Regions from separate parts of the Synechococcus sp. A10-1-5-9 genome, predicted to be linked through region 3. Evidence: predicted binding sites of a transcription regulator. Region 3 holds the regulator's gene; each other region holds the start of a gene.
What was found. The regulator NtcA, encoded in region 3, controls nitrogen genes in cyanobacteria. The targets are predictions, from matches to a motif close to GTANCNNNNGNTAC.

Region 1 (10,607 bases), 200 kb from region 3:
GGTCAGAACAAGCAACAAGATCGGCTGGTCCTGAAACGCATGACGTCAAGGGCCTGGTCACCTATTGACAAGCGACATGATCTCATCAAATAACGAATAAACGATAACAGCAAAGGATTGAAAATAAAACGATGAGACAATGATAGTTATCAATAAACCCACCCAGAACAACCTGTATTCCTATCCACAAAAAGTCAAGACAAGACAATTGAAAGACACTAATTCACTTTCATCATTCTGATTAGATTGATCGCGGCAACATTACTTGTGCCGCGATAATATTTCCTGTATAATTTGTTGATTCCATTGCTCCATAGAGTCCTTCAGAAGGTGTGTTTCCTTCCTTTTTTGAACCACCAGTTGAGGCATCTCCTTTGCAAATGCACTCACCTGAGACTGATCACATGAGTCGATGATAATCGATGCCATATCTTTGAATTCAGGATACAACGGATAATCATTTAAATACAGCACTGGTAGTTGAAAATTAATGCATAGATTAACGGCTCCACTCACCTTTGTGTAATCTCCTTTAACGGCTAAGCTGTTAGAAACGGCCAAGTCTGAACCAAGAAGGCAAGAAAAAAGCTGTTCATAGCTCATAAAAGGAGCGCCATCCGAGGTTAAGGATATGCACGGACATTCGAAGTATTTCAAAAGATTTTGGGATGCCAAATCATCCATAAATCTCTTACCCTCATCGCCTGAAATACCTCCAGCAATGACAAATGTTGGCTCAACACTCAGCGTCTCTTGCGAAAGCAAAGACTTCGCAAAATCAATCAATAAACCATAATCGCGTCTTGCGTAGGCAACTCGGCCTGGAACAACGATTCGTAATTCATTGCTGTTGTTAACCTCTCGTCCCTGAAGACCTTGATGCTTGGAAAGGTCAGAAAAAGGTGGAAGATAAAATTTTAGTGGCTTGATCTTTTCAGCATGGAGCGAAAATGCGTCCACCATTCCATCTGAAAATACAACAGACGTGACCGATGACAATCCTGCCAAGACACGGGATAAGTTGCCGTTTCTTGCATCGTGAACAAAGGCATAGAGATGCATACCTATTTCTTGACAATATTCAAAAATCGGCGATGGCTTTTTCGCAAATGTCGTCCAAAACATGATTGGCAACGAATATTCCTTGTTCAGATAAATTAGTTTCTTGACTTTATTTCCCATCACGCCGAGCCAGAAAACCCGATTGCATGGAGGGGGCGGATTAAGCGTCTTTAATTTTGTAGACTGTTCGATATAAATTTGATGGTGCTCAACATGCAAACTCTGAAATAGGTCTCCTCGTTTTTCACGTAGTTCATTGTTGATATAAATATCAGCATAGATTCCCAAGCGATTTAACGCCAAAATCAATGGAACCGTGCATTCATCATGCCCTGCGAGAATTTGGGCAATACCAACCCGTTTCATAGCATAAACCTTTTAATGATCATACATCAGGGTCACGCGAGCGCACACTTCCTCCCCTGATGAATTCGAAACTTGAATAATTCTAATTAAAACCGATTGAGCTCTTTTTGAAAGCAAGGAGGTCATCCACACTGGAGACTGCTCTATGCACAATGTGGCTTCATTACCTCAGAACCAACCAACAGGCTCGTGCGGCCTCTCAGCAAGCATAAGAGCGACTGCCCCAATCGATATATGTTATCATTAACTACCTAGCTTAAATAGAATGCATTTTTATTATCTCCCTTCAAGAAAAACGATGATCTTGTGGGCTGAAAAATGTGCTTGCACATCGCTAGTTTACTGGGTTGATCATAATTTTGAAGAACTCTCAGAGTGCACAGACAAACCAAGAGCCTATTTGGGTAAAGAAGGTTATGGCAACTACGACTTCAGCGAAGCAAAAGAATTGCTTTTAAATAATGTTCAGATTGACCATTTAATCGTTTCTCATCGCGATCCGGTCAAAAGGATGACGAGCAGCTTCGTGAACAAGTTTTTGATTCGCGGAGAGGAAGGCCTTGTATTACCCGAGAATCCTCAAAAGCTGCAGAAATTCTCAAAAAGCTTTCTTAAAACATTTATAGCACTTCAGCGCAAGCAACAAGACGAACAAGATGAAAGCAAAACTAAAAAACGAAAGAGAAAGAGAGTGAATTATGCAAAAGCCGTCAATAAACTCTCGCTAAAAAAATTCATTTTAACAATCACTCATCCAACCATTGACCGCAATGATTTAAATGGGCACTTTGCGCCGCAACTCGCTAACAAAAAGCAGTGGAGCCTTTACAATAATATTGTCAAATACTCCAAAGCAGTTTACCCTCTCAGAGTAGAAAGTTTTGATGAAGACCTTAAATATATTAATCAAAGCATGGGGTTTGAGGATTTCCTTCCGGAGAAAAAGAACTCCACTCGGCTGCCGATTGAAGAATGGACATTTTCCGATCAAACTGAAGCGAGTGTCTTGACCCTGGCTGACTTGTGCAGCAAAAAACTTGTTCCGAAGAGTGCATCACTTAAGGAGCTGCTCACCACGAATTCAAACCTTCGGAAAAGATTCAAAAATACTTTTAAATTCGACTATCAACTGATTCAACATTTGAATCATTTAAGCAGCTCCCGATACAGGAGTGCTGCTTCTCTGTAATCTCCTACTGACTCCAATCCATCAGCCAGTGCCTGGATGACCTGTTTCTCCGTTGGGTGAACTGCCCTCAGCTCTCGTAACAATTGGAGAGCTTCTTTCTGAATCAGCCCATCATTCTCACCTAATTTGAGGCCCTGATTGGCACACTTCAAGGCACGTTCAATGGGCACTGAATCCGGTAACTGTTCTAACCAGCTCCGATGAAGTTGTAGAGCGACTAACGGACGACCTGCCTTCCCTTCCGCCGAGGAGAGATTGCGGAACAACGCTGATCGTGACTTCTCATCAATCTGATCCAATCCTGCTGTCCAAACCCCTCGCAAGAACTCAAGAGCAGCATCCACATTCTGGTTGGCAAGGTGGCAAGCACCCACATTGATCTGTAGATCCAAGGATTGAGGGTCCTTAACGAGTGCTGCTTCAAAGCTCTTCAAACTATCCGCAGGTTTCCCCAAAACCATCTGAGTCTTGCCCAGCAAGGCCAAGCCTGAAGCCGGCAACTGGCCCTTGGTTTGATCAGCCAGCGCTTTCAAACCCGCCATCACCTGAAGGGCCGTCTTGGCCGACAACTCATCCGAAAGTTCAGCGATCTGAGCTTCCAGTTGATCTTGATCAACGGATGGAGACGCAGGTGCTGGAGATGCAGAGGGCTCGACAGGCTGCACTGCGGGTTCAGCAGCAACTGGCTTGTCTGTGAGAAAGTCCGCCGCTTCCAGCAGACCGTGCAATGCGTCCTGGTTAGCGCTGCCTTTAAGAGCGGGAGAGACCGCACCACCCTGAAGCTGCTGTTGCAACGACTCACGTTCAGCCAGCAAAAGGGCCACCGCCTGGCGATAGAAGGGAACCGCCAGCTCCATGGCCCCCCGCTGATTCATCGACTCAGCCAGCTCGTAATAACGATCAGCCATCGCGCCACTGGGTTGGCTGGTTTGTTCGGCGTCAGAAGGCATCGGTGACACTTTGGAAGGAGTAGGAGAAGATTGAAAAGTATTGGTCTCAGCCTGAGATCTGCGACTGCGGCGCCGAACCCGTGTCACGGAAGACGGCGCAGAGGCCCGTTGAACAGCTCTGCGGCGCGATGAGCGTGGCATATCCAGTCGAAAATCCCAAGAATTCTCGCAGCCATCCGGCAGAGTGCTGTTTCGACTCAATCCGCCCTTGCGATGCCATCCGCCACCCCCAGCGTGTCCGTGGTGGTGCCAATGCGCGATGCAACTCCATGGCTGCCGAGTTTGCTGGCGGCACTTGTTCACGACTGGGACACGGGCTTCGAGTTGGTGGTGGTCGATGACGGAAGCAAAGACGGCAGTGCTGATCTGGTCTGTCGGCTCTGTGCCCACTGGCCTACGGAACGTTGGCAACTGCTCGAAGGCAAAGGAGAAGGTGTTTCCTCAGCCCGCAACCAAGGCATCATGGCCAGCCGAGCCGACGTGATTGCCTTTCTCGACGCCGACGATCGCCCCTTCGCCGGACGACTCAGCAAGCCCTTGCATCACCTGGCGTCCAACCCCCATCTCAGCCATGTGCACGGGGGCTGGTGGCGCTGCAACGCCCAGGGTGAGCGGCAGCAACCCGTTCGCCCCTGGGACGAGGGGGCTGGATTCAGCTGGCACCAATTCATGGAACATAAGGCCGTTCTGCCAAGCGCCTGGACCGTCCGCCGATCCGCTCTCCTGCAGGTGGGAGGTTTCAATCCAGCCCTGCGCCACTCCGAAGATGTCGATCTGATCCTTCGCTTGGCAGCAGCAGGGCACCAAGGAGACTGGATTCATGAACCGCTTGTGCGTTATCGCATTCACTCAGGCAATGCCAGCGGTCGACTGGAACCCCAACTCAAGGGCCTTCTGTCGGTGATCGATCATCACCTCAACACCCTTCCGAATCCACAGGTGGGATGGGCCAAGGACCAGCGCTACAGCACAGCCACCTGGGCTACATGGCAAGCGTGGCAAGCTGGAAACTCCAGCCTGGCACTGCAATTGCTCAAGGGTGCCATGGCGTCTTGCCCCTATCCCCTCGTGCGCCGTCCGGTGCACTTGATCGAAGCCATGCACCGCAGCAGCATGCGGATCGGCGCTCCATTCAATCGTGAGCACTTGTTAGCCAGCGCATTCTGGCGGCAGGCGGAATCCATGCTTTTGCAGCGATGAGCCCAACCCAGGAGACTGCTTCAAGCCTCCATGCCCAGGCCCTGGCCGACCTGGAAGCTGGACGACCGCTGGCCACCTTGAAAGCATGGCAAGCACTGCTCCAGCAGGACAGCGCAGCAGTGCATCGCCATCTGCAAGCCGCCGCTGCAACTCTGAAAACGGATCCCGTGGCCTCGATCAGTCGGCAGGCGATCCAACTGGCCCATGAGCTGCTGGTCCACACGCCGACAGACACAGAAGTGCACCAACTCGGAAGGCTGCTGCAGAGCTGGGGAGAAGTGGCACTGCCGGAAGTGCCCTCACGAGCCCTGCAATTGCTCGAACGGGCCTGGAGCTGTGGCCGCAACGACCGGCTCGATCAGATGCTCGCCGACCTGCATGCACGGCTTGGCTATGGAAGCGGGGCCCATTGGCTGGCGGCACCCAGCGATCCCCCGGAACCCTGGCCGATCGTGCCCTGTCAAGCCTCGGGATGCGTCGATTGCCAGGCGCTACCACCCCCTGAGGATCCTCCCCTTTATCTCCATGCGATCCCAAACGGTCGCATCTGGGTGCAACGACATCGCAACGTCTGGTCGCACAGCCACGGTGTGGCCGTGATCAACCAAAACAGTTGCTACGAAACAAACCTCTGCCGCCATTACCCCTGGCCATGGCCTGGTTGTCGCCACCAGGAGGCCTTCGGACCGCTCAGTCTTCAGATGTTGCAAGCGGCGGAATCAACCCTGTCGAAAGCCCGAGTCGTTGACAGCCCCGTTCTCGCTGTCGCTGAACTTTCCGGAGAAATGTTCTTTCACTGGCAACTGGAGCTGCTTCCCAGATTGGGGCGCGTTTGGGGGGAAGCTCTCAAGCGCTGGCCCAACCTGCGTATCTGGCATAACGGGGGGGACAAGTCGTATGTGAGAGATGGTCTGGAACGACTGGGGATCGACCGCAGCCGCCTCCTTCCTGGTTGCGATCACCTGTCGGCGAGCACGCTGATCGTGCCTGGCTTTGCCAGCAGTTTCGGCAAACCTTCATCGGCGAACCTCGCCTGGCTGGAACGCTTCTGGGATCTCCCAGGTCCATCCAAAGCCACCAGAACGACGGCGGCGAAGGGCAGAACTCGCCTCTGGTTCGGCAGACCTGGAGCCTTGCACCGAACAGTGATCGGGGAACAACACTGGAGTACCAAGTTGCGTGCACCCTTCATGCAGCAAGGCAGCATCCGCGAACAGCAGGCTCAGGTGATGCAGACCGATCTCGTGATCGCACCTCATGGGGCTGGTATGGCCAATCTTTTGGCTGCTCCCGTTGGGAGTGAAGTGATTGAGCTGGTGAATCCCGCCTATCAACCGCCTTATTTCGACGGATTGATCGCCCGCCGACAGCTCCGACACCGCAAACTGGAGACAAGCCCTACCCCCTTGCCCCTGCAGGAATGGCTGTATGCAGGTCCTCTGGCTTTCCCCATTGATCTTGGAACTGAGTCAAGCCCTGCCGCAGAAGCTCTGGCATCATTGACTTCATGAGCAGTTCGAGGATTTCAGAAGAGTTGCGGCAGGCTCTGGCCCGCCTGGCTGAGGAGACAACTCCAGATCCAGTACTGCTCGAACGCGTTGCCCGCTGGCGTCGAGCCTGCGGTGATGCCGAAACGGCCGCGCAGTGGCAAACCTGGAGTCTCCTGCCTCCCAGCTCCGAAGAACTGCGTCCTGCGCTCGCCAGACTTTTGGGAGCAATCGGTGAAAACCATCAGGCAGTACAACTGCTCTCAGACTCTGACCAACGCCACAGCTGGGAACGCCTGGCGGTTTTGCTTGAGCGCAAAAAATTCAAACAAGCTGCATCACTTCAGAAAAAACTGCTGAGCGACCCACCTGAATTGGCCGAAAATGATTTGGTCAAATTGCTGAATCAATGGCTGGAGGCTGAGCATTTCACGGAAGCCCTCAATCTGCTTCACCCGTTGCTCATAGCGATGCAAAAGCGAGGTGACACGCTGTCATCCCGGCTCTGCTGCTCCATGGCAGATCTGCTTGAAAAGCAAGACCGCTTCAACGAAGCCCAGTCCTGGTGGACGCAAGCGCATACCCTGCAACCGCAACAGGTTTGGCCTCTGATGCGTCTGGGATACCAGGCCCTGCGTCAACAGCAACCAACACTTGCCTTTCACTACGCCAGGCAAACCCTGAAAAGAGATCCACAACACGCATTTGCTCCTGAGCTTCAACGCAAAGCGCTCCAGGCAATGCGCGCCGAACGCTCGCTCGCCCTGCTGGACGGTCAGGAACCACCCGCCTTACCGTCCTTTCAAGCCTGTTCCCCATTCCCCGATGAATGTGTTCTGAACTGCCGGACGCTTGTTTTGGTCTCCCTTGAGGATCCAAATGTCCTGAAGGTCTGGGCCGACCAGCTCGACTCGACAGCGGCGAGCCAAACACGCCTTTATCTCATCAACAGCCATGACCCTCTTTGGCTTGAGCAACAGGCCCAACGACTCCTTCCCAACACGCGGATTGATCTCTGGCCCAGTTGGGACCCTGAACGCCATGGCGACGTTGATCTCGTTCTGACAGCCGATCCAGGTGAAAGGATTCCAAACACCAACGCTCAGATTTGGCGTTATGACCCACAAACAGAGAACTGGAACGCACAGTGACGAGTGACTCGTTGCCAGCGCTCTGGCCAATCTTGCGGCGCCAAGCCCGTCGGGGAAATCTCAATGCGTCACAGGTCTTCTCCCTACAGCGAGCGTTTCAGCAGAAACCCAACTGGAAACGACTGGATCGTTGGCTCAAGCCACTTCTCACTGAAGCTGTTCGCGCAGACGACCGGCAGACAGCGATTTTGCAGACAGGAATCTGGCTTCGCCAGATGCGCGAATTTGAACGGGCTCATCACTGCCTGAACCTCCTGAACTGGCGCAAAGCACGGGGTCAGGCCTTTCTGCAGCGCGGCCTTGTCCTGCAGCAACTGGATCAGATTGATGCAGCCCAAAAAGCCTTACGACGCTCCTGTCGTGATGGAAGCAGCTTTGCCGTTGCGAGTTATCACCTCGGCTTGCTTCATCGCTCCACAGGAGAGTTCGATCAAGCCGCACGCTGGCTGCTGCGCTCACTCAAACGGGATGCGAATCCCGCCCACGTGCACACCGTGCTCCAGTACTGCCGCTGCAGCGATGACATGCTGCGACCCATCGTGAGGTTCTATGAACAGCTTCATCGACGCCATCCAGAGCGCGCCTTGCCGCTCCAGCAACTGAGCTTGTACCAGCAGCGCCAGGGAGATCTCATCCAAGCGGGGAAAACAGCTCAAAAGTCTGTGCGCCTGGAGCTTGGACAAAGGACAAGCTTGTTAGCAGACGAAGACCTGGCACCGACCCCTCCCGACTTCCTCGTTTTGGGTGTACCCAAAGGAGGAACCACATCGCTCTTCGCCTGGTTACGCGAACACCCCCAGATCTGGGGACATCCGCGCAAGGAACTGCACTTCTTCGATGGCGATTACCACCTCGGAGAAGCGTGGTACTGCGCCCAATTTCCGCGCTTTCAAGACGGCAGCGGAATCTTGCGCGGAGAAGCCACACCCAATGTCTTCAGCCACCCAGAGGCCCCAGCGCGGGTCACCCAGTTGATCCCGGATGTCAAGACGATGGTGCTCCTCCGCGATCCTCTTGAGCGCGCTGTGAGCTGGGTCCAGCACCTACAACGCCTCGAGGGACTGGAAGGCAGCGTGGAGTCCTGGCTGAGCCAAGAGCTGGAATCATTGCAATCACTCGATGCCAACACCCTGGCCAGATCGGGGCGGATCGGCACTGGAGCGCTCCAGGACAGCCTTTACGACATCCACCTCCAGCGATGGCGATCATCTCTGCCTAGTTCCCAGCAGCTACTCGTGATCTCAAGCGAGCGGCTCTTCTCCCAGCCAAGCCTCCAGCTGGGTGAAGTACTGGGGTTTCTTGGCCTTGACTCCGATCCTGAGCCATGGATGCAGGCGTGGGTAGCCCGCAACGTGAATCCTGGACGCAGGAGCACACTCCCGAAATCCCTGGAATCAGAGCTCAGAGCCTTCCTGCAAAGCCATTGTCAGCAATCCGCGACAGAAACCAAGGAATCACCAGTGGGATGGTTCGAGTAGTGCATACCAAGCGTTACAGAACCTGTGATTTCCTTTAATTTCGGACCGAAGCATTTCCCTCTTCAACGTGTCCATTTTCATTACGCCCGTTCCGGCCCTTGACGCCGCCGCGGCAGAAAATCCGGCAGCTGGGTCCTCCAGCACCGGCGTCTCCGGCGACAGTTTTGTAGTAACCGATCCCACCAGCGGTCCCATTGAAATCAATGGCCCTGGTGAAGGCGGAGCCATCCTCGCTGCCTCAGGTGTTAACAACGCCAACGTCCTTCTTGACGGTGCCGTCGGTGACGAGATTGTTATCACCACAGCATTTGATGCTGCCGGAAACCCCCTTGATGGCTCAGGTTCAGCCTTCCAGGTTGCTGAGGATTTCGATGGCGCTGTCATCGCTAACCTCGATGGTGCATCCACTTCAGGCGCTAGCGTTGACCTGAGCATCGAAACCGAAGAAGGCACGATTGCTGACGCAGCAGGCGGCACGATCGAAGAAGGCGGACTCGGAGGTGACTTCGCCTACTACATCAATGGTGGTGCAGGCCCCGACCAGCTCGGTGGATCTGCAGGCAGCGACTTCATCCGCGGCGGCGCTGGCGACGACAGGATCAACGCAGGTGCTGGCGATGATCTGGTTCGTGTTGGCTCCGGCAGCGACTCCGTCACTCTGGGTGCAGGTGCCGACGTCGTGTACTGGACCGTTGACCAGTTCGAAGGTGATTCCGTCAACATCATCACCGACTTCACGTCCGGTGAAGACAAAATTGCTATCGAAGCTGATGTATTCAGCCGTATCGAAGTTGATCTCGCTGAAGACGGTCAATCTTTCACCGTCACTCTTCTGAACGAGTCCGGCGAAGTCGAGGGAACCACTGAAGTCATCTCCGAAGGCGATGCATTCGAATTCCCCGATGATTTCCAGATCGTTTGATCTCAAACATTTACCATTGCATTACTTATTAAAGTAATGCTCTTCAAGGGGGTGCCACAGGGCACCCCTTTTTTATGTCTCCAAAATGTAGCCGAAGGGCAATGACTATACACAACCAGGTGAGACTATTCAGAATCAACTATGCTCACCAACTCATTTGCCTCAAGAGAATGTTCTTTTTCACCATACTGATGCAAAACAAACTCGAATAGCCTGAGGCTGCATTCACATTTGAGAAGATGAGGGCCGATCGATTTGGCTCATATCACCCTTCAACCGGCTTCGCCTTCAACAACGCTTCAGACGGGATCATGCGCAAAGGCGCGGGTAGCAAGCCTAGCTCCAAAGAAGCGCGGAAATGACCAGACAGCCCTTGCTAAGGGGATTTCGTCAATACCATCACTGATTTTACCTGCAGAGACGACCATCATCTCAATGAAATATTGGCCGTGAATGTAGAATTGAATTCATTGAAAGGGATCAAGACTTCACCATCACTTCGCTCAACATCTCCGGCGATCCGATCAACCACTGAAGCCATCTCAGAATCATTTTACCCGATATTCTCGCCAATTACGATTAAATCTATTCAGTATATTGATAAATAGTGCTCTTAATATACCAAACTTTGAATAATCAGCATCAAATTTTCAAAGCAGTTTAGCGCAGATTAAGAGCATGATCTATCACTACAAATGAACAGCATCAAAGTCGCCACTCGCTCAACACAATCGCTGTTTTCTCCGCTCATCCCGCAAAGCCGGTCACCGGTGGCCGCAGGTAATCCACCAATTCATCAGGA
Region 2 (10,607 bases), 450 kb from region 3:
TTTTCGGCGATGCCGCAGAACTTGCTGGTTTTTCCTGGTGTCCAGGCCTTGATTGTTTGGGTGAACGCTGCGAAGCCTTCTGTGGCGCTATCGATGAAGTCGCTGTCGAAGCCATTGTCCTGAAGCACCAGGCGCGCCAGGCCATGCAGCAAGGCGAGGTCGGTGCCGGGGGCAAGCGCGAGGTGGTAATCGGCAATTTTTGCTGTATCGGTGCAGCGGGGATCAATCACAACGATGGTGAGTCCCTTGGGATCACGCTTTTTGCGTTTCAACAGGCGTTGGAACAGCACCGGATGGCAGTCGGCTGTGTTGGTGCCGATCAAGAAGGCTACGGAGCAGTGATCGAGATCCTCGTAACAGCAGGGCGGACCGTCGGAGCCGAGACTGCGGGTGTAGCCAGCTACGGCTGAACTCATGCACAGCCGTGAATTGGCATCGAAATTATTGGTGCCGAGGGCGCCCTTCAGCAGTTTCTGAGCGATGTAGTAATCCTCGGTGTGAAATTGCCCGGAGCCGTACATGGCAATGGCATCAGCCCCCTTGCTGGCCAAGGTGGAACGAATGCGCTCGGTGAGCAGGTCGAAGGCGCTGTTCCAGCTGATGGCCTGGAACGGATCTGCCAGTGTTGCTCGGTATAGAGGCTGGCTAAGGCGACCTTGTCCCAGGGTCTCTCCAACCGTGGCACCTTTAATGCACACCTGTCCGTGGCTGGATGGGTGCTCGCGATGACCGCGTGCACTCCACATCGGATTACCTTCGGCGTCCCGCTTTACCGCTTTTCCGGCTTCTCCTGGAGGCAAGAGGTCCAGACCGCAGCCAACGCCGCAGTAGGGACACTGACTTTGCACAGACGCGGTGGTAGGCGACATGGCAGCAATCCGATGAATTGAGAAACCCCCGATGCCAGCGGCATCGGGGGTGATCACCATCCGAAGATGGAGCTGAGTTGTTAACCAGCCATCGAGGGAGTGCCCTCAGTGGCGGTTTCACCTTCGTGCAACTCAGCGAAGGAGCCCTTGGGTTCCTTCAGGAAGAAGAAGCAGAAGAACGCGACGATCAAACCAGCAATTCCCAGGATCTGGAAAAAGGCACTGTTGGATGCTGCAATCGTTTCTGGAGTTGGTTCACCAGCACCGCCCATCCAAAGCGGCAGCAGGCTGAAGATGGTGAGATAGGTCACCGCACCAACGTTTCCGTAGGCACCAACCAAGCCAGCCACCTGTCCGGTGACGCGACGTTTGACCAGGGGCACCAACGCAAAGGTGGCGCCTTCTCCGGACTGCACAAAGAAGGAAGCGAGCATGGTGATCAAAACGGCGATCACGATGCCGGTGCTGCCAGTAAAAGTTCCGGGCTTGATCAAACTCATGATCAGATAACCAATACCCAGCCCTGCGGTGAGGAAACCCATGGTGTTTTTGCGGCTGCCGAGTTTGTCAGAAATCAGACCGCCAGCTGGACGAGCCACCAGATTCACAAAAGCGAAGCAGGAGGCAAGAATTCCAGCCGTTGCTTTCGGCAGATCAAACGTGGTTTCGAAGAACGTGGGCAGCATGGAAACCACGGCCAGTTCTGAACCGAAATTCACGATGTAAGTCAGCTCAAGAATGGCAACCTGTTTGAACTCATAACGATCCTCCTTGGGGTACACCTTGGTCCCCATGATCAACTCTCGGTTGGTGCGGACGATGCCCCAGGTTTGAAAAACAAACCAGACCAAGACCGCAAGCAGAGCGAGAGGATAGGTGGATGCGTTGAGGAATCCAACTTTTTGAAGTCTCCAGCACAACACGCAGAGAATGGCTGCGAAGGGAACATTCATTCCCAGAAGTCCCCAGAAATCACGCATGCTGGTTACTTCAAGGCCTGCCGTTCGCTCAGGGCGCTGATAGACCTTCCCGGGTGGTGTGTCAGCCACATTGAAGTAGTAGATCACGCCATAGATGGCTGAGATAATTCCCGTCAGAGCGATGGCACCGCGCCAGTTCAGAACGGCTCCGGTTGGCAATTCGAAACCACCGGAGAAGGAGAGCCATCCAGCCAAGCCGACCAGTGTCAGTGCAGAGAATGCGGATCCGAAGTTTCCCCAACCCCCATAAATGCCTTCAGCGAGACCAATTTCTTTGGGGGGAAACCATTCGGCCACCATGCGGATGCCGATCACAAATCCAGCGCCAACGATTGACAGCAGCAGACGAGCCACCACCAACTGATTGAAATCCTGCGCAGATGCAAACATCAGACAGGGGATCACCGAAAACACCAACAGCGTGGAATAGGTGAGCCGGGGACCAAATTTGTCGAGCAGCATGCCGATCAGCACACGTGCAGGAATGGTGAGGGCCACATTGCAGATAGCCACAGTTCGAATCTGACCAACCGTCAGGCCAAGATCGGCTTTCACGGTGGTTGCTAGAGGAGCGAGATTGAACCAGACAACAAAAGTAAGAAAGAATGCAAACCAGGTGAGATGCAGTGTCCTATATCTGCCCTGGAATGACCAAAGTTCGCCAAGCATGGGGTTTGGTTGGGATGAAGAGTCAAACCCCGGCTTCGAAAAGAATGCGCTCAGGATTCAAAATGCGGCGCTAATGCAGACCGCGTCTTCATTGCACCATTCGCAGTGCCTCCATCCGGTTGTATTTGCTACTAAAAATTGGGTGTTGCTAAGTCGCTGCAAGCGTCACAAAAGACCTTGATGACAAAAAGTAGTTGTTGTTACAGAAGTGTCTTCCCAGGGAAGTGATAGGTGGCTCATTCATTCCTTGTCGATGGCTCGTTCGCTTCGTGCTGTGGTCTTTGCAGGAGGTGCCAGCGAGAGAATGGGAACAGATAAAGCCCTGCTTCGCCATCCCAATGGCGACAGCTGGTTGGTTACAACGGTCAGCCTTCTGCGCTCAGTGGATCTTGAGGTAACGGTGCTCAGTGGTCATGGCAGCCACCGGAAATGTCTTGCCGGTCAACCCGGCGTGACTGTTCAAGCTGAGCCTTGGGCACCGGCAGGCCCTTTGCAGGCCTTCGGTTGTGTGTTGTCCGAACGGGAGGATGAAGCATGGCTCACGCTTCCTGTGGATATGCCTGGTCTTCGCCGCAGCACGCTTCTGTCCCTCTTGCAGCATTGGCGCCGGGCCGAAGGCCTGGCCTTGGTGGCAGAGGGTGGTGATCGCTTACAGCCGTTGTTCGGTGTGTACCCCTGTGGAGCGAACAACAGAACCGCACTCGATCAGGAGCTGGCCGAGGGACGCGGCAGATGGTTCGGTTGGTTGGAACGAATTGACTACACCACGTTCCTTTGCCCAGACCAGGATCTAATCAATGCGAACGGGCCAGATGATCTGGCAGCGTTGATGCGATGAGCGACTTACCAGCTGAGTTCGATCAATGGAGCCGACCATTCGGCGTTCTGAGGATCTCCTTGACGGCCCGCTGCAACTTGGCCTGCCCGTATTGCTGCCCGGACCAAAAGGATCCACCGGGATTATTGAATCTTGATCAGCATCTTCGTCTGATTCGTGTTGCCAGCGGTTTAGGCATCCAGACGTTGCGCCTGACGGGAGGTGAACCCCTTCTCAGCGATCGCTTGTTGCCACTGCTTGAGGCGTTGGCGGCAGGCCGTGCTGACGCCGCCGATCCCCTTTCTCGGTTGCGAGACGTGGCGTTGACCACGAATGGGGTGCTGCTGACGCCGGAGAAAGCCCTGGCCTTGCGGGCCGCCGGTTTGGATCGCATCACGGTGAGCCTGGATGCCCTCGAAGGAGCGGTGGTGGCCAAGATGGCTGGTCTGCGTGGTGGGCAAGGCGCCGGTGATCGGTTGGTTGAGCAGGTTCTCGGAGGACTCACCGCTGCGCGCCGCGCTGGCTTTGACCCTGCAAGCGGAGGGCTCAAGCTCAATGCCGTGATGCGACGAGGACTGAATGACTGCCAATTGCTGCCACTGGTGAAGCTGGCGCGGGACCGAGGGGTGGAGCTTCGTTTGATCGAATACATGGACGTGGGGAATCGCAATGGCTGGACTTCAGATCAGGTGATCTCAGCGGAGGAGATGATTCAGCGCATCGATGCGCATTGGCCTTTGCAGTCGATGTCGCGGCAGTCGGGTGCTACAGCCCGCCGATGGCGTTACGTGGATGGTCGAGGTTGCATCGGGGTGATCGCTTCGATCACTGAACCCTTCTGTGGGGACTGCAATCGTTTGCGTGTGACGGCCGATGGTCAGGCCTACACCTGCCTGTTTGCCCCTGAGGGCACGGACCTTCGTCCTTTTTTGCAGAGCGAGGAGGCCTTGAAGGCTGTTCTTCGTGGGCTCTGGCGGCAACGCCGTGATCGCTACAGCGAGGAGCGTCACTGGAGCAACGAATCAGCCCGTCATGCGGAGATGGCCTATTTGGGTGGCTGAAGCGTTGCCGATGCCACCGTTTTCCTTGGTTGAGGCCACTACAACTCACTAGTTGTTGTTTGCCGTCAAAAGACGCATCGGGGATGTTCGAATTGCTGTCCTATGAGCGCTTCCGCGACACACCAGCGGTGCGTTTCTTTGACGTGACGGTGGAAACGTCCAATGCCCGTGATCTGGTGATTCACAGCGGGCCTGCAATCAGTCCGCCCGATGATCCAGACAGCGGGGCCTGGCAGTTCTATTTGCATCCTCATCAGGAAGACAATCTTTTAGCGGCCAGTGGTGGCCGTACTTTTTATCTGGTGAATCTGGCTTGGACGAAGCCGTTTCACATCGTACGTCTCCAAAGTGGTGGCGACATCTTGCGCATTCCACCCGGTACCTTCCATCGCTCGGTGTCGGACCCAGATGGTTCCGTGGTCCTCAACCAAGCGGTTCGGGAGGAAGGGGTGTCGTTGGTGCAGGAGTTCCGGGTTTACAACAGTGCACGCATTCCGGCTCTGATGGCTGTGACATCGATCCAGGCCCCACCGCCGCGTTTTCACGGCGTGGAACCCTTGGCTCAGGCAGCCTGAATCAAGGGTGCGACGGGTGCTGATAGGGGTTCGGGCTCCACAACGGCTTCAATGGTCCAGGTGAGTTTGCTTTCAGTGGCCACAGGGCCACTGAATGTTCCCTGAACGGCTGCGGTGAGATCGGGCTTCGAGGAACTGGCCAGCACGATGTAGCGCGAGGTTATTTCCCCACCGGCGCTCGGATCAAAGCCACGCCATCCGGCACCTGGTAGATAGATCTCGGTCCAGGCGTGCAGGTCGTACTGCTCAGGGGCAGGTTCAGCCAGGTGATAACCGCTGACAAATCGAGCCGGAAGGCCGACGCTTCGGCAGCACTCCATCATCAGCATCGCTAGATCGCGGCAGGACCCAACGCGTTCGCGCAGGGTGCGGCCCGCCGGCCAGGCCGGGCCTATGTGGCGCTGGGTGTACTTGACCCGGTCGCGAATCATTTCCATCAGTTGCTGAAGAAAGGGCAACGCCTGCTGGTTGCCTCCCATCAACGCGTCCTGAGCCAGTTCCACCGCTGAAGGATCATGTTGGCCATTGGGTAACCAACCCTCCAGGGCACCTAATAGGTCGTGGTTCAACTGGCCCCTTGGGTAGGGAAGTGGCGGCTCAAGGCCGTTGAAGCAATCGAGAAGAGGAGCTGCTTGCCGGGTTTCCACCAGGCTCCTGGCGTCGATCTGAAGCGAGGCGGTCGACCCTTGGAAGCGCACTCGCTCGATTGCATCACCACTGGCTGCCAGAAGCTCATGGCTGTGAACAGGAACCGGTGAGATCTGCAGCGAATGCTGAATCAGGCGTTGATGGCCCTGAGCACGGGGTCGCAGACAGAGGCGGTGTTCCCCCAGTTGTACCGGAGCCTCATAGCGGTACGTGAGACGGTGGATCAGCTCAGCGCGCATGACGGGTCGGTGGGAATGGAGCCGAAGTCGGTGGTCGTGAAGTAACGACGGTGGATGAGTTCATGCAGCTTGTTGAGGTCGCTTTGCAGTTGATCCACGGCCTCATGCAGTCCCCGTTCAATCACAGCATCGATGCGGACAAAGCTCCATTGGGCCAACAGTTGGCCACGCAGGCACTCCAGATCATCCGGGGGGCCTGCATGGGGACCCGCATGAATGCGCTCCAGCGTGGCGTTGATCTCCTGCAGACAGAAGCGGACCGAGCGGGGAAAGATTGGATCCAGTAGCAGAAATCGCGCCACCGACACTGGTGTGATCGCCTGCTGAACGCTCTGGCGGTACATCTGATAGGCCCCAGCTGTCCGCAGCAGGGAGATCCACTGCAATTCATCGAGAACCCCGCCCACCTCCGTTGGCGTCGGCAACAGCAGGAAGTACTTCACATCGAGGATGCGGGAGGTTTTGTCAGCCCGTTCGATCAGCCGCCCCAACTGGCTGAACAGCCAGGCCTGATCGCGACTGAGAGTCACATCGGTAATGCCATAGAAGAGCTGGCAACCGCGACGGATACTGCGCAGTTGCTCCTGATCCGGTTCCTGCCAGAGCGCCTCGCCGTCTTGAACATTCCAATAAAGATCATTGAGTTGTTCCCACATTTCTGTGGTGATCACATCGCGGATCTGGCGAGCGTTCTCACGGGCATTGGCGATGCAACTCACGACGCTGTTGGGGTTGTTGCGATCCAGTAGCAGAAAGCCAACAACATCCCTTGGACTTCCCAGGGGATAGCTTTCGTCAAAGCGTTGACGGTCTCCATTGGCATCGACCAATGGAAGCCAAGGCTCAGCGCTGCCGGGGGGGCAGTCTAGGGCCATGGCTTCGCTCACTTCTAGAAATCGGGAGATGTTTTCGGCCCGTTCGACATACCGGTTGATCCAGTACAGCGAATCGGCCACACGGCTCAGCACGGTACGAGCTCCGGTTTCTCGGCCGTTACGGCACTGTCGCTGACCACCCAGGTGTCCTTGCAGCCACCACCCTGGGAAGAGTTCACCACCAGGGAACCGCGTTTCAGTGCCACTCGAGTCAGGCCGCCGGGGCTGACCCAGTCGCTCTTACCTCGCAGTACATAGGGGCGCAGATCCACATGGCAGGGGTACAGCTCTCCTTCACTCAGGGATGGAACTGTGGACAGCTGCAGGGTGGGCTGGGCGATGAAATTGCGCGGGTGTGCCTTGATCTTCACCGCGAAGCTCTCAATCTCCTCAGTGCTGGCGTGAGGCCCGATCAACATTCCATAGCCGCCGGCTTCGGCGACTGATTTCACCACCAGCTCGTTGAGATGCTCAAGCACAAAACGGAGGTCGTCGTCCCTTGAACAGAGATAGGTGGGGACGTTGTCAATGATCGGTTCTTCGCTGAGGTAATACCGGATCATGGCCGGCACGTAGGCATAGATCAGCTTGTCGTCGGCGACCCCGCTCCCAGGGGCGTTGGCGATGGCCACCCGACCAGAGCGCATGGCATCGATGAGCCCGGGGACACCGAGCATCGAATCACGCCGGAAGACGTTTGGATCGAGGAAATCGTCATCGATGCGCCGGTAGATGACATCCACAGGTTCCCGGCCAGCAGTGCTGCGCATCCAGACGCGTCCGTCCTCGCAGATCAGATCGCGGCCTTCCACCAGGGCAATGCCCATCTGCTGGGCCAGATAGCTGTGCTCGAAGTAGGCGCTGTTGAACACGCCGGGGGTGAGCAGTACCACCCTGGGGGCATCACTCCAGGGGGCCAGATCCTGCAGCGTGCGCAAGAGATGGGAGGGGTAATCGTCGATCGGCTGCACTGTGCGGCCCGCAAACAGGCTCGGGAACAACCGTTTCATCACCCGGCGGTTCTCAAGGAAATAAGCCACGCCGGAGGGGCAGCGCAGGTTGTCCTCCAGAACCCTCCAGGTGCCGTCGCCATCGCGGATCAGATCCAGACCGGAGATATGGCACCAGCGATTGAGCGGCACGGTGATGTCCTGCATCTGGGGCCGCCAGCCCTGGGAGCTCTCCACATCCTCACGCGGGATCACGCCATCGTTGAGGATCCGTTGGGGTCCATAAACGTCCGCCAGAAACTGATCAATGGCCTCCAGGCGTTGCACCAATCCGCGCTCCAGAACGGACCATTCCTGGCGGTGAATGAGTCTTGGCAGCGGATCGAAGGGCAGAATCCGCTCTCCGCCATGCAGACCTGATCCGTTGAGTCGGAAGGTGGCGCCGAGGCGTCGTAACAGGTTGCTCGCTGAGGCGTGACTGCGATTTAGCTCCGCCAGCCCCATAGCGCCGAGGGAGGACAGAAGTGGCTCCAGATCAGCACGGGGAGCGGACTGTTCGCGGCAGAAATATTCGTCGTACCCCTCGGTTGGTCGGTACTGGGTGAACATCGCCTGAGTAATTAACACCCTCATCCAAAAACTCGAGCAGGCCCCTGCTGGTTGTGATTGCTACACATTTCGAGATTGGATGCATCAAGCCACTGGCAGCCTGTGATTCAGGTAGCCCTGGCGACTTTGTTATCAGTCGGTGGAAGATTGCGAACACCGCGATTTGCTTGTCTTAGATCTGCTGAAGAGGACATTCGCTTTGGATGACAATCTCTGGGCTGGAATGATCTTTGCCCTTGGTGCTGCGGTGACCCTGGCCACTGTGTTGATGATTCTTTCCGGTCATCTTCGCTGCCGTGATCGGGGAGCGTCGGATGTCCGCTGACGCTGCCCGTTTTCTGTCACCAGGGATTGCATGGGCGCTTGTGGTGCTGTTCTCCGTGTTGTGGATTGCGTTAGGGATCGCCTGGGGCCGCCGCGGTAAAGGAGATGCGGACGATTTCATGCTGGCGGGCCGCAACATCGGGTTGGCCCTGAGCACAGCCACCTTGATGGCGTCTTGGGTGACGGGCAACACGACCCTTCTGGCCCCGGAATTCGGCTACAGAACAGGCCTCTGGGGCATGTTCAGTTACGCCCTGGCAGGACTGGGGTTGATTTTGTTTGCGCCGCTGGCCGCTCGCATCAAGCAGTTGATGCCCAACGGACGCACCAGTGGTGATTTCATTCGGCTGCGCTACGGACGCTTGGCTTGGTGGGTGTTCATGGTGATCACCGCCGTGTACACCCTTGGCTTTCTGATGACCCAAGCCATGGGGGCTGGGCTGTTACTCCAGGCTCTATCTGGGTTTGACTACCACGTGGGCATGGTGGTGGTGATCGGTGTCGCAACGGTTTACACGTTGTTTGGTGGCATGCGGGCGGTGATTGGAACCGATTTCATCCAATCGCTGCTGATCATGGTGTTGCTGGCAGTGGTGGCGGTACTTGCTTTTCGTCAGTTCCCGATGCCGGAGGTGCATGCTCGCTTGATCGCTGAGCATCCCGACCGTCTTGATCTGCTGCTCCCCGCCGGTCTGTTGATCGCCTGGAATTCAGCTCTGTTCTCGATGGGTGAGGTTTTTCACAACAACATCTGGTGGTCCCGAGTGTTCGCCAGCCGTCGCAGCGTGGTGATGACATCTTTTCTGTTGGGGGGGCTGGCCTGGATGAGTGTCCCCTTGGTGACGGGCTCGATCGGTCTGGTCGCACTGGCCAGAGACCTGCAGCTGGAGCAGGTGAACATGGTGTTCCCAGTGATGGCGGCCGATCTTCTTGGGGCTGGTGGGGCTGCATTGGTGTTTGTCGTCGTCTTCGCGTCACTCACCTCCACTTTGGATTCTCTGTTGGCGTCCACCGCGGATCTGCTGGCTGAAGACGTCTATTTCCGTCTGCTGCGTCCCCAGGCCAATGATGCGCAGCTCAAGCAGGCGGCACGGCTGATGGTGGTCGGTCTGGCCGTGGTCACTGTGGCCCTGTCCTGGCCGCGGCTGGACTCGCTGGCGTCGGTGTTGTTCTTTACCGGTGCGTTGGTGGCCTCCACGGTCTGGCCTGTGGCTTGCGGTCTCTACTGGTCATCCGCCAATCGTTGGGCAGCGATCGTCGCCATGGTTGCCGGTAGTGCTGTCGGTCTGACGGCCTACGTTCTGATTGCCCCTTATTGCGCGGCAGTGTTCTCCGCGGCGGTTTCGGCCGTCGTGATGGTGGTGGGCAGTCGTCGGAAGCCCGAACGGTTTGATTTCAATCTCTTGAAGGAGGAGGGATAACGCCATGGTGATGTCGGTGTTGCTCATGGTTCTGGTGGACCAACGCTGGTTCCGTGTCGTCCTGGTGGGAAGTCAGGTGGCGCTCGTTTGCTCTGTGCTAGCGCTGTTGTTGATTTGGTTGATTGAGTGGAGAAGCGGACGTGCCTGGTAAGTGTTCGTTTCGAACATATTTGGGGTGTTTTGTATTAAATCAAACTATTTTTTGAGTCTTTTTCTAAAGAACGTGTATCGAGCTAGACGTTCGCACTCAACTCTTGTTATCGAGAGAGGGTGTGATTCACAGCACAAGCACGCGATTTACACGTCGGGTGTTGATGCACTTGCTTATGGCAGATCCCGGCACAGCAGTGATTGAGGAGGTATCGGCGCCGCTCCGCTTCCGGCCGATGGGTCCCGATGTGTTCGGTCATGACCAGCCTCAGGCGCTTCTGGCTGCCATCGCTGAAGATGGCGAGCCCTTGTTGGATCTTATCGACCAGCATGTTGTGTCGATGCAGGCGTTCCGACCCGAAACTCTGCTTCAGCTGTTTCGATTGGCTGCGAAATTCGAGAGCAACCCTGACCGTTACT
Region 3 (10,607 bases):
TCGACGAATCCAAAGCTCAGCCAGGGCTGGACCCAGAGACGGACACCAAGACCGAGGATGCCCTCTAGGTAGGCTTGATCTGGGGTGCTGGCATTGGGGACGCTCTGGTTGAAGGCGCCACCTTGTTGTTGGTAGGCCTGGTGGCCAAAGAGATCGGCTTCCAGCTCGAAGGCCACGGGCCCTGCGCGCCAGATGCGCTTTTGCATGCTGACGCCCAGCAGGTATTCGGCACGCAAGCGACCTTTAGCGATAAAGGTGTCACCGAAATTCGCGTCGATCATCTGTCCACCCCAGACGGTGACAGCCCAGGGATGGGGGTGCCAGTCGGGAATCGGAGGCAGTTCCGCTGGACATGCCATGCCCTGGCGATCTTCGGAAGATTGTTGCTCCGAAACCTCAGGGCCCATCCATTCCGGTGAGGGGGGGAGCTCCAGATCCCAGAAGGTGCTGTTATCTCCTTGCGGACTCAGTCGTTCTGAAGTATTTGCATCAAGCTCAATGTCGAGGGCTGTCGGGAATCCCAGGCCACTGCTCTCCCGTACGGGGAGCGTTTGTTCTGGCGCATCCGAGGGCTGACCTGGTCGAACTCGGTCGGAATTGCTTTTGGAGGGGAAGGGATTGAGATCAAGCGCTGCTGTGTCGAGATCGAGGACGCCATAAACGTCTTCCATCTCTCCACTGCCTTGGATCAGGCTGAGGCGCAGCGTACTGGCTTGAAAGTACTGAGATCCCTTGCGGAAACGCACGCTGCCTCGGGCAAAGAGCGTGTTGAACTCAGAGTCGAATTCGATCCGATCGGCCTGCAACACGCCACCGTTAAGGGTGACTTGAACATCACCTGAAGCAATGAACAGATTTCGACGTGCGTCGAACACCTGACTGTTGGACTTCAGCAGAAGTTCAGCCGGAGGTTGAGGACTGGCTGAAGCTCGATCCTGCGTGTCGTTGGTCGGAGGGAATGGAACTGAATCAACTTTCGGTGAATCATTCACCCGTGGCAGTGAACCCGAATCGGCAGGCATCCCGGAGTTGACAACTCCTTCTGGTGTTTGCGCTCCAACAGGTACGCACAAAGCAGATGCGATGGCCAGGAGACCAGTGATGGTGATTGGCCCCCGGAAGGCTCTCAAACCCGATCAGCGTTGGGCGGCGATCCTCACATGGAGGAGAGCTTTGTGAACCTGTTAATGACCAGTGGTCAGCGTGGTCCTGACCTGAATCAGTTCAGAGAGCAATCGTGATCAGTCTTCGAGGTCCTTGCGGCTAGGCGTGCGGCTGGGATCGCTGGCAAGAAAGCCGAACACAAAGATCCCGAGGAAAAAGAAGACGACCGAGTAAACGGAAATCTTGAGGGCGAGCATGGGGACCGACCGGCGTCTGGGACAGCATCATCATCTTATGGGTCAAGGTTGTGAGTTCACGATGCAGGACCCTCTGCAGGCCCGTCGATTGGCGTGGATTGAAACGTTTCGGTGTCGCAGTCGCCTGGATCTCCTGTCTGGGTGGCACCGCTGCGGTGACCATGAGCAACGGTCTGTGCTGGCGGAAGCCTGGGGGGCAATCCACCGACCTGACTGGGCTGAGCGGGGGTTGCTGATCTGGCCCAGAGGTGGCGTGTGGCTGGAGATTGAGCAGGTGATTCGCTGGCCGTCGCACTGGCTTCGAAGTGAAGACAGCCAGGAACGGCTGGTGCTCAGTTGGTGGGCGGATGAGGTCCGGGTCTGGGTTGATGACGAGTTGGTCCACAGTGGTGATCTCTTCGAGACCCGCTGCCGCTGGGTGCTGCCAAAGCGATGGCGTAGCGGTTCAGGATTGCGGGTTCGGCTTGAGCTCCGCAGCCCATGCCATGACGATGGCGCTCTGATCAGCAGCACCTTGATCAAGGAGCCTCGCAACCCTCAGGTGGACCCTGACGGTTGCCTCCTGCCGGAAGCGCTGGACCTTCTGCAGCTCAGTCATCAGCAATTCCCTGAGTCATGGCTCGATTGCGAGCCCAGCTCAGACGAGGCGGCTCTACTCGTGCGCACCTATCTGGCCGACCAGCCCCCCGCGAACGGTGTCTTGCACTGGGTTGGCCATGCTCACCTTGATCTGGCCTGGCTCTGGCCTGTGGCCGACACCTGGCAGGCGGCCGAGCGGACGTTCCGCTCGGCCTTGGCGTTGATGGAGCGCTGGCCGGATCTGCATTTTGCCCATTCCACTCCGGCTCTCTATGCCTGGATGGCCCAGCATCGGCCTGCGCTGTTCGCCCGGATTCAAGAGGCCAGTCGCAAGGGGCGCTGGGAGCCCATCAATGGTCCCTGGGTCGAAACCGACTGTGTTCTGATCAGCACAGCCTCCCTGTGGAGACAGTTCGATTGCGGTCAGCAGTTCAGTCGCCAGCATTTCCCTGAATGGAGGCATGACCTGGCCTGGCTGCCTGACAGCTTCGGCTTTGGTGCAGGGCTTCCAGCGGTCGCCAACGCCACCGGCGTGCAGTGGTTCTGCACCCACAAACTGGCTTGGAACGCCACCAATCCATTCCCCCACAGGTTGTTCCGCTGGCGAGGCCGCGGCTCCGCCGAAGTGCTGGCCTTGATGCTTCCTGGGATTGGCACCGATGCCGACCCCGTGGCGATGGGGGCTGAGCAGCGCAAGTTTCAACAGAGCACTGGCATCGATCGGGCGTTGTGGCTTCCCGGTGTGGGAGACCACGGTGGTGGCCCAACGGCCGAGATGCTGGAGCAGCTGCAGCTCTGGCAAGACCATCCACAGTCTCCGGCCCGTGAAGGCGGCACCGTGCGTGGCTTTCTGCAGCACCTGGAGCCTCTGCGCACGGAGTTACCGGTCTGGCGTGATGAGCTCTATCTCGAGCTGCATCGCGGTTGTGCAACCTCGCGCCCCGATCAGAAACGCCACAACCGAACCCTGGAGCGACTGCTGCGGGAAGCCGATTTGGTGGCAGCACTGCTAGGCCAGGAGAGGCAGGACTGGGCCTGGTCGGTCCTGCTCTTTCATCAGTTCCACGACATTCTTCCCGGCACGGCCATCCCAGAGGTGTTTGATCAAGCCGAACCGCAGTGGCGCGCCGCCCGTCGCGCAGCTGCGGCTGCCCGTGATGCAGGCCTGAAGCATCTCCTTTCTGGCAACGGTCCAGGTCCTGGAGGTGAAAGCTTCGCTTCAGGCCGCTGGGCCTGGTGTGCGCTGCAGCCCTTGCCGCGCTGGTCGCCGCTGGTACGGCTTCCGCGAGGGCAATGGTCCAGTGCCGGTCGGCGTCTGCCGGTGCAGGCGGCAGCTGCCGGCGGCGTCTGGGTGCAGCTGCCCATGGTCGATGGCGTGAGTGCGCTGCCGCTCGAGCGCTCTGACCATCGTTCCGAGCCTTGCCAGAGCGACGAAACTGTGCGCGACCCCGTCCGGGTGACAGCCCTTGAAAGCGGAGGTTGGAGGCTGTCCAACGCACGACTCTCAATCGACGTTGGGCCCCAGGGGCTGATCGGTCTGCGGGATGCTGGGGGGGCCGACTGTCTGGCGGCCCCGCTGCGCCTGAACCGCTACCGCGATCACGGTGAATTCTGGGATGCCTGGGATCTTGCCGCTGAGTACCGGAAGCATCCGTTGCCCATGCCAGAGCGTTGGCAGGTGGAGCTGCAGGACTCTGGCCCCTTGATGGCCCGCGTGACACTTCGCGGCCAGTTCGGTGTCAGTGCACTTCGAATGGATGTGCTTCTCTGTGCTGACTCTCCACATGTGGAGCTGCGCCTCAGTGTTCAGTGGCGCCAGTCCCATGAGGTGTTGCGCCTTGAGTGTCCTTTGGAAAGGCCTGCGGTGCGCTGGGCTTCCGACACCAGCGGTGGTGTGATCGAGCGACCTGCTGTGCCGCGCACGCCCATGGAGAAAGCTCGATGGGAGGTGCCTGTGATCTCCTGGCTGGCTAGCGACTCTGCCGCTTCAGGAGGTGGGCTGGCGATTTTGCTCGATGGACCTCAGGGCGCTGATGCAGGGCCAGATCACCTCGGGGTGTCCCTGCTCAGAGGACCCACCTGGCCGGACCCCTCCGCCGATGCCGGTTGGCATCGGCAGCGTGTTGCATTGATGCCGTTGGCGGAGGGATGGATGCGCAACGGTGTGCCTCAAGCGGCCATTCGATTCCGAGAACCGGGGTGGCTTGGTCCTGTGGACCTGAAGGCCTTCTGGGAGGGACTTCCCGCTGTCCCCGATGGACTGATCCCCTTGGCCATCAAGCCCTTGATGGCAGCTGACAGAACGACGTGTTCAGCAGCCTCGGCGTTGATGATTCAGCTGCTGAACCCTGGGGCCCAGCGATTGCGTTGGCTCCTCGATGGTGGCTGGGCAATGCCTACGGGAGAGACCATCATCCAAATGATGCCCGGTGAACTCAGGGAGGTTCGGTTGGTCCGTCAGTCCTCGTGATCGTCGAAGGGGTCGTCGAGGCGTTTCGAGGGCGGACCAAAGGCTGTATAGACCCCGAAACCAGTGAGACCAAGCAAGGCTGCCAGAACGGCAATCGCGACGGACAGGGCCGGCGAAGAACTTTCCATCACATCTCTCGACAGGATCGGCCTCTTCCGGGCCGGGACCCCTAGAGTATCGGGACTGAACTCCACCCGAGACCCAAGCGCCGTTATGGCTCAACGCACTCGTCTGGGCGATCTGCTCCGTCCCCTTAATTCTGAGTACGGCAAGGTTGTGCCTGGTTGGGGAACCACGCCTGTGATGGGAATTTTCATGGTGCTGTTCCTGGTCTTCCTTCTCGTCATCCTGCAGCTGTACAACCAGTCTCTGATCCTGGAAGGAATCAACGTCAACTGGAACGGGGCCGGCTGACTCTTGCCGGCTCACCCCACTCTCGGGCGAGGCTCATGAACGTGTTTGGAATTGGCCTTCCTGAGATGGCCGTCATTGGTGCCGTCGCTTTGCTTGTCTTCGGTCCGAAGCGTCTTCCTGAGTTCGGCCGCACCTTGGGGAAGACTTTGAAGGGGTTTCAATCCGCTTCTAAGGAATTCGAGCGGGAAATCAACAAAGCCATTGCTGAGCCTGAAGTTCTTCCTGAGGTTTCAGAGCCAACGACGGACACCCCTCCGTCGAAAGGCGCTAGCGCTGACTGATCGTGATCAACTCCGGCGACCTCCGATTGGTGGTAGGTCTTGGCAATCCCGGTGACCGTTACGCCTCGACCCGTCACAACGTGGGATTCATGGTTTTAGAGCAGCTTGCTGCTCAGGAACATGCTCGGTTCCGAGCCATGGCCAAGCTCCAAGGTGATCTTGCGGATATCGGCGCTGGACCTGATCGTTTGCGCTTGTTGATGCCCAAGACCTTCATGAATGAGAGCGGCCGATCGATCCGTGCCACCCTCGACTGGTTTGGTTTGAGCCTGGGACAAGTCATCGTTCTGGTCGATGACATGGATCTCCCCCTCGGACGCCTGCGCTTGCGGGCTCGGGGCAGTGCCGGCGGTCACAACGGATTAAAAAGCACGATTCAGCATCTCGGCACCCAGGATTTCGCACGTCTTCGCATCGGGATTGGTGCTCCGGGGCTTTCGCCTGAGGAACGAAGGGCTCGCACCGTGTCGCATGTGTTGGGGGCGTTCAGCCGTGAGGAGGAGCCTCTGCTGAACGAGGTATTGAAAGAAGTTCTCTCCGGGCTGGAACGCATCCAACGTCAGGGATTGGAACGGGCTGGTAACCACATCAATGCTTTGAATCTCGCTCCTGCTCAGAGTGAGTCGGTTTGATGGCACGTCTGCCATCCACCACAGCTCATCTGAGGGTTCATCACCAGAGTTTTAGTGATCAGTGTCTTCAGGGTGAAGTTCAGGCCGGTGGATTTATCTGGGAGTTTCAGTGGTTTTTCAAGCGCGGTGAGCTCAGCGTTGAGCCTTCGCTCGGACGCGCCCTGATCCAGGATGCGTTGCAACGCTTTTTGGTGAGATCCGATTATCGGCTCGAGGCTGGAGGGGATTACAGCTTCACCGTGAGAGCCAAGTTCTGACGGGCTCCGGTGTAGGCCAGCTGAAACGGCAGTTGAGCGCAGTCTCGAGAATCACCAGAGCGGCAACAGCATCGAGATCACAGGGGGGGATGCGTAGTCCCTCAGGCAGCAGTCGCCGCCATCCTTTCGGAGGCCAGAGCTCCCAGTATCGACTCCTGGCCTGCAGGGTGGTGCCGCGTTCGTCGACAACGGTGAGCTGCAGATCCGCCGGTAGTTGGTCGCGCCAGTGCCTACTGGCTGTGCCGTTGCCCATCACCACGCGATCAAGAGGTTCCTTGGATCGCCATTGCTCCAGGGTCTCCAGGACAGAGCATCCCTCAAGGACATGTCCTTCGAGGACGATTCCCAAGTCTGTGTCAACGAGCAGGAGCCCACACTTGCTTCGGCCCGGATCCAGGGCGGCGATGCGAGTCACGGTGTGTCATCCGCAGTGGTGGGTTTGAAGCTGCGTTGAAGTCGAAGCTGAATCGCAATGGGGTCGGCTGTCTCGCTGTTCCTGAGTGCCACCGCCTCAAGCTCAACCCGTCCGGTGCTGCGATCAATCAGCATCTTTCCGAGCTCGTTTAGTGCCTGGGAGTCGAATTGCAGTCCCTTGCTGATGGAGCCGCGGCGTTGAATTTCTGCCAGGGTTGATGCCAGAAGCAGGTTCAACCTGTTGCGGACATCCTCCGCGGATGTTTCTTCGCTGGCCAGGGCGGTCTTTGCAAGCACCTCTCCATCGCGGGTAATGGTGACGTTGGGCCTGACCTCCGGGAAGGCATACACAACCGTTTCACCTTGAAGCACGTTGGCGGCAGAGCGCAGCAGTACAACCCAGGTTCCTGGTTTGCGGATGGCTTGTTCCAGGCGGTTGATGTCTTCACGAGGCACCAACAGGATCTGTTTGTCGGGAGCCTGTCCTGGCAGGACTTGCTGGTAAGCCTGGAGGTTGGCCTCTCTCAGCACCTGATCGATCACCTGGCGCGCCTGGTCAGGGCGTTCAAGTCTGAGTGTGGCTGTTGCTAAGGGCTGACCACTGCTGATCGCGACGTTTCCGCGGCGCAGGGCTAGAAGATTTTCCTCTAGCAGTTTCAATTCGGCTTCGCCGGAGCGGATGCGATCTCGTACAGCGGCGAGCTCGCGGTCGGTTCTGCGGATTTCGTCGTCGCGTTTACCAACGTCCTGGCTCAGTCGTTGTCGTTCTGCTTCGAGTCGGCGGGTCTGATCCTGCAGGGGTTGAAGGGTTTCTCTCAGCTCATTGGCTTGTTTACGTGCTTCCTCAAGGCGTCTGCGCACCTCGATCTCATCCTTGCGAGCTTTGTCCAGTTGTTGTTTGGATTGCTTCTGAGCTGACCGGCTGGTCTTCAGATCCGCCCGGCTGCTGCGCAGCCTGGCCTGAAGGTCATTCAGTTCGAAGAGGCCGACGCGCAACTGCCGACTGACGAGCAGCATCAGGCCCAGGGAGAGGACGCTGATCAGGCTGCCGGTGAGCACTGTGATCACCACGGCTGTCTGACGGGGGCGCAGGCCGAAGAGGCTCAGACGAGCCTTGCCGACTCTGGAGCCGAGTCGATCACCCAAGGTCGAGAGCACGCCACCGAGGACAAGCAACGACAGCAGAAGCAACCAGCCAGTCACAGAGAACTCATTGCACGCAGTGCAGCTCGAACGTCGCCATCCTCACTCTTCTGTGCGTCAGCTGAACCGTTTGGCAAGGGCGATGGGATCGAGAACGGTAATTTTTTTGCGGTCAATCTCTACCAGACCCGAGTTGCGAAGGTCTCCGAGGAGGCGGGTGATGGTGACCCGGGTTGATCCAATGGCTTCGGCGATGGCTTGATGCGACAGCCGCAGATCGATCGTGATCCCCTGGTTTCCAGGGATGCCGAAATCGCGGCAGAGCACCAGCAGAAAACTCACCAGGCGTGACGACATGTCGCGGTGGGTCAATGTTTCGATCATCGTCTCCGTCTGAAGAATTCGGCTTGAGAGTCCCTGCAGCAGCAGCAGCCCCACCGAGGTGTCAGCTTCGATGGCCTTACGCACCGAGGTGGCGGGAGCTGTGACCATCTCAACCCTGGTGAAGGCCACTGAGTGGTAGAAACGATCGGAACGATGGCCGGTGAGGAGGGAGAGCACACCGAAAAGACTGTTCTCTCGCAGCAGAGCCACGGTGATCTCCTCCCCTGACTCGTAGACGCGAGAGAGGCGCACGGCACCGCGCCTAATGAGATAGACGCGTTCGGCGGGATCACCCGGGAAGAAAATGGTTTTGCTGCGTTCGATCAGCTCCGTGTTGGCACCCTCGAGGTCCCGAATGACTTCAAGCAGAGTCTTGCTAGTTGGTGCGGGCGCGTTGGCCAGGCTCACTTCCGATGTGCGTCCTTGATGAGAGGCTGTGCGGCTAAAGCCGCGGATCACTTCGGGCATGGCCGGCACATTGGTTTTAGGAAGTTAAGGAGCGATTGACTCTCACCCTGTAGCAACGCACACGATTCCAAAGTGATCACTGCGTTCTCAGAGCCTCGTTCTGGGCGCGCATCAGCTGCTTGAGCCCAGGTTCCGCTCGATCGAGGAGCAGGTTCAGCTGCTGCCGGCTGAAGGTGGCTCCCTCTGCTGTTCCCTGGAGTTCAAGAAGTTCACCGCTGGCGTTCATCACCACATTCAGATCCACATCCGCCTGAGAGTCCTCGCTGTAATCCAGATCAAGTAGGGCTTCGCCCTGGAGTAGTCCCACCGATACGGCTGCCACCTGGGCGCTGACTGGATTGGCCGGGATGAGTCCCTGTGACACCAGTGATGCGCAGGCGTGATGGAGTGCCAGCCAGGCTCCAGTGATGGAGGCGGTGCGAGTGCCTGCATCGGCCTGAATCACATCGCAGTCCACAAGCAGAGTGTTCTCGCCCAACGCCTCCATGGAGAGCGCAGCGCGCAGACTGCGACCGATTAAACGCTGAATCTCCTGGGTGCGTCCGGAGAGCTTCAGCCATTCCCGTCGTTGACGTTCGGGGGTGGAACCAGGGAGCAGCCGGTATTCCGCGCTCAGCCAGCCGAGGCCCTGGTCACGGCGCCAGCGCGGCACGCCTTGCTCGTGGCAGACGCTGCAGAGCACAGCGGTTCGGCCGGTGCGAACGATCACGGAGCTGAGGGCGAAGCCCATGGGATCCCATTCGACGGCGAAGGGCCTCAGTTCGGACGCTTGACGTCCGTCCTTGCGGGAGATGGTGTTCATGCCTGGCGACGATGGCTTCATTGAGCCTGGCAGTTGGACTGAGACACCATGGGTGGTGTCCAAGGGCTTGTGGATCGGATCCGCAGCGCTAGATTCAAATTCTGCTGGGCCGTCTGGACACCAGCCCTGATGCCAGCGACCGAGATGACAACAAGCTTGAGTTCCAGCCATCGATCCCGAGACGTCCGCAGTGCGGATCACCGGACGCTTGAGCAAGCTGGTCTGCGGAGATTGCCGGTTTTTGAGCCGAGGCCACCGCTGCATCTGGTGGCTCAGGAGGGCCAGCTTCAGGTTCACACGGCCCCGTATCGAGGGAGTTTCGGGACGGTGATGAGCCAAGCACTGCGTGCTGCGGGTCTTGGCAGCAGGGTGCTGGTCGCTCAATTTCTCAAAGGTGGTGTGGTGCAGGGGCCTGATGCTGCGGTCACTCTCTGCGACCGTCTCAGCTGGATGCGTCCTGCTGTTCTTGAGTGTTTGTCCCAACCTGCGGCCAATGCTGAGCCGGAGGTGATTGATGCTGTGCAATCGGTCTGGAACGCCTGCGCAAAGCAATTAATCAGCGGGGACCTCGATCAGTTGGTGCTGGATGAGCTTGGCCTGGCAATTGCATTCGGCTACCTCGATGAGCGGGAGGTGTTGTGTCGCCTGGAGCAGCGTCCCGCGTCAATGGATGTGATCATCACGGGTCCATCCATCCCGGACTCGCTGATGGCTTTGGCTGATCAAGTCACGGAATTGCGTAGGGGCCTCTGATGCTGAAAAACGATCGCTGGATCACCGAGCAAGCTGCTGCAGGGATGCTCGATCCATTTCAAGCGGGTCTTGTGCGTCATCTCGAACCGGATCAGAAACTGCGCCCGGTGTTGAGTTTTGGTTGTTCGTCGTATGGCTATGACCTGCGCCTTTCACCGCAGGAGTTTCTGATTTTCAAACACGTGCCTGGCACGGTGATGAACCCCAAGCGATTTAATCCAGCCAACCTGGAGCCCACCGAGCTCCATCATGATGAAGATGGTGACTATTTCATCCTTCCAGCTCACTCCTATGGGCTTGGCGTTGCCCTTGAAAAAATGAAGGTGCCGCCCAACATCACGGTGATCTGCCTGGGCAAGAGCACCTATGCCCGCCTCGGTATCATTGTGAACACCACGCCCGCGGAAGCTAGCTGGGAAGGTCATCTCACTCTTGAATTCAGCAACAGCTCAGGTGCTGATTGCCGTATTTATGCCAATGAAGGCATCTGTCAGTTGTTGTTTTTTGAAGGTGACCCATGCGACACCACTTACAGCGATCGCCAGGGCAAATATCAGCACCAGCCTGAGCGGGTTACCCTCGCCAAGGTTTGAACGCTTGTGGGGGCCTGACCTCAGGGCGCCAGTCTTGCTTTATGAAGCCGGCTTTT

Region 1: ACLM45_RS08450 (sulfotransferase family 2 domain-containing protein) is a predicted target of NtcA. The motif match lies at 1,666-1,679, and genes of this name have one in related genera.
Region 2: ACLM45_RS09615 (molybdenum cofactor guanylyltransferase) is a predicted target of NtcA. The motif match lies at 2,709-2,722, and genes of this name have one in related genera.

Annotation. Positions count from the first base shown of each region.
Region 1 is NZ_CP180406.1:1,518,691-1,529,297, forward strand. It holds gene ACLM45_RS08445 (hypothetical protein) at 262-1,428, opposite strand; gene ACLM45_RS08450 (sulfotransferase family 2 domain-containing protein) at 1,727-2,617, shown strand; gene ACLM45_RS08455 (tetratricopeptide repeat protein) at 2,575-3,567, opposite strand; gene ACLM45_RS08460 (glycosyltransferase family 2 protein) at 3,781-4,767, shown strand; gene ACLM45_RS08465 (glycosyltransferase family 61 protein) at 4,764-6,278, shown strand; gene ACLM45_RS08470 (tetratricopeptide repeat protein) at 6,275-7,405, shown strand; gene ACLM45_RS08475 (sulfotransferase domain-containing protein) at 7,402-8,883, shown strand; gene ACLM45_RS08480 (calcium-binding protein) at 8,951-9,805, shown strand; gene ACLM45_RS08485 (hypothetical protein) at 10,553-10,607, opposite strand, start outside.
Region 2 is NZ_CP180406.1:1,767,521-1,778,127, forward strand. It holds gene ACLM45_RS09605 (molybdopterin oxidoreductase family protein) at 1-869, opposite strand, end outside; gene ACLM45_RS09610 (NarK family nitrate/nitrite MFS transporter) at 950-2,518, opposite strand; gene ACLM45_RS09615 (molybdenum cofactor guanylyltransferase) at 2,772-3,356, shown strand; gene moaA (GTP 3',8-cyclase MoaA) at 3,353-4,396, shown strand; gene ACLM45_RS09625 (hypothetical protein) at 4,480-4,971, shown strand; gene ACLM45_RS09630 (transglutaminase family protein) at 4,959-5,858, opposite strand; gene ACLM45_RS09635 (alpha-E domain-containing protein) at 5,843-6,826, opposite strand; gene ACLM45_RS09640 (circularly permuted type 2 ATP-grasp protein) at 6,820-8,292, opposite strand; gene ACLM45_RS09645 (hypothetical protein) at 8,492-8,617, shown strand; gene ACLM45_RS09650 (sodium:solute symporter family protein) at 8,607-10,037, shown strand; gene ACLM45_RS09655 (hypothetical protein) at 10,042-10,188, shown strand; gene ACLM45_RS09660 (aspartate/ornithine carbamoyltransferase family protein) at 10,364-10,607, shown strand, end outside.
Region 3 is NZ_CP180406.1:1,320,806-1,331,412, reverse strand. It holds gene ACLM45_RS07605 (DUF3769 domain-containing protein) at 1-1,130, opposite strand, end outside; gene ACLM45_RS07600 (photosystem II reaction center protein I) at 1,242-1,361, opposite strand; gene ACLM45_RS07595 (alpha-mannosidase) at 1,423-4,410, shown strand; gene psbN (photosystem II reaction center protein PsbN) at 4,398-4,538, opposite strand; gene psbH (photosystem II reaction center phosphoprotein PsbH) at 4,624-4,824, shown strand; gene ACLM45_RS07580 (TatA/E family twin arginine-targeting protein translocase) at 4,860-5,105, shown strand; gene pth (aminoacyl-tRNA hydrolase) at 5,111-5,737, shown strand; gene ACLM45_RS07570 (DUF3146 family protein) at 5,737-5,994, shown strand; gene ACLM45_RS07565 (resolvase) at 5,972-6,409, opposite strand; gene ACLM45_RS07560 (DUF3084 domain-containing protein) at 6,406-7,611, opposite strand; gene ntcA (global nitrogen regulator NtcA) at 7,669-8,403, opposite strand; gene rph (ribonuclease PH) at 8,480-9,205, opposite strand; gene ACLM45_RS07545 (cob(I)yrinic acid a,c-diamide adenosyltransferase) at 9,350-9,958, shown strand; gene dcd (dCTP deaminase) at 9,958-10,551, shown strand; gene thyX (FAD-dependent thymidylate synthase) at 10,572-10,607, opposite strand, start outside.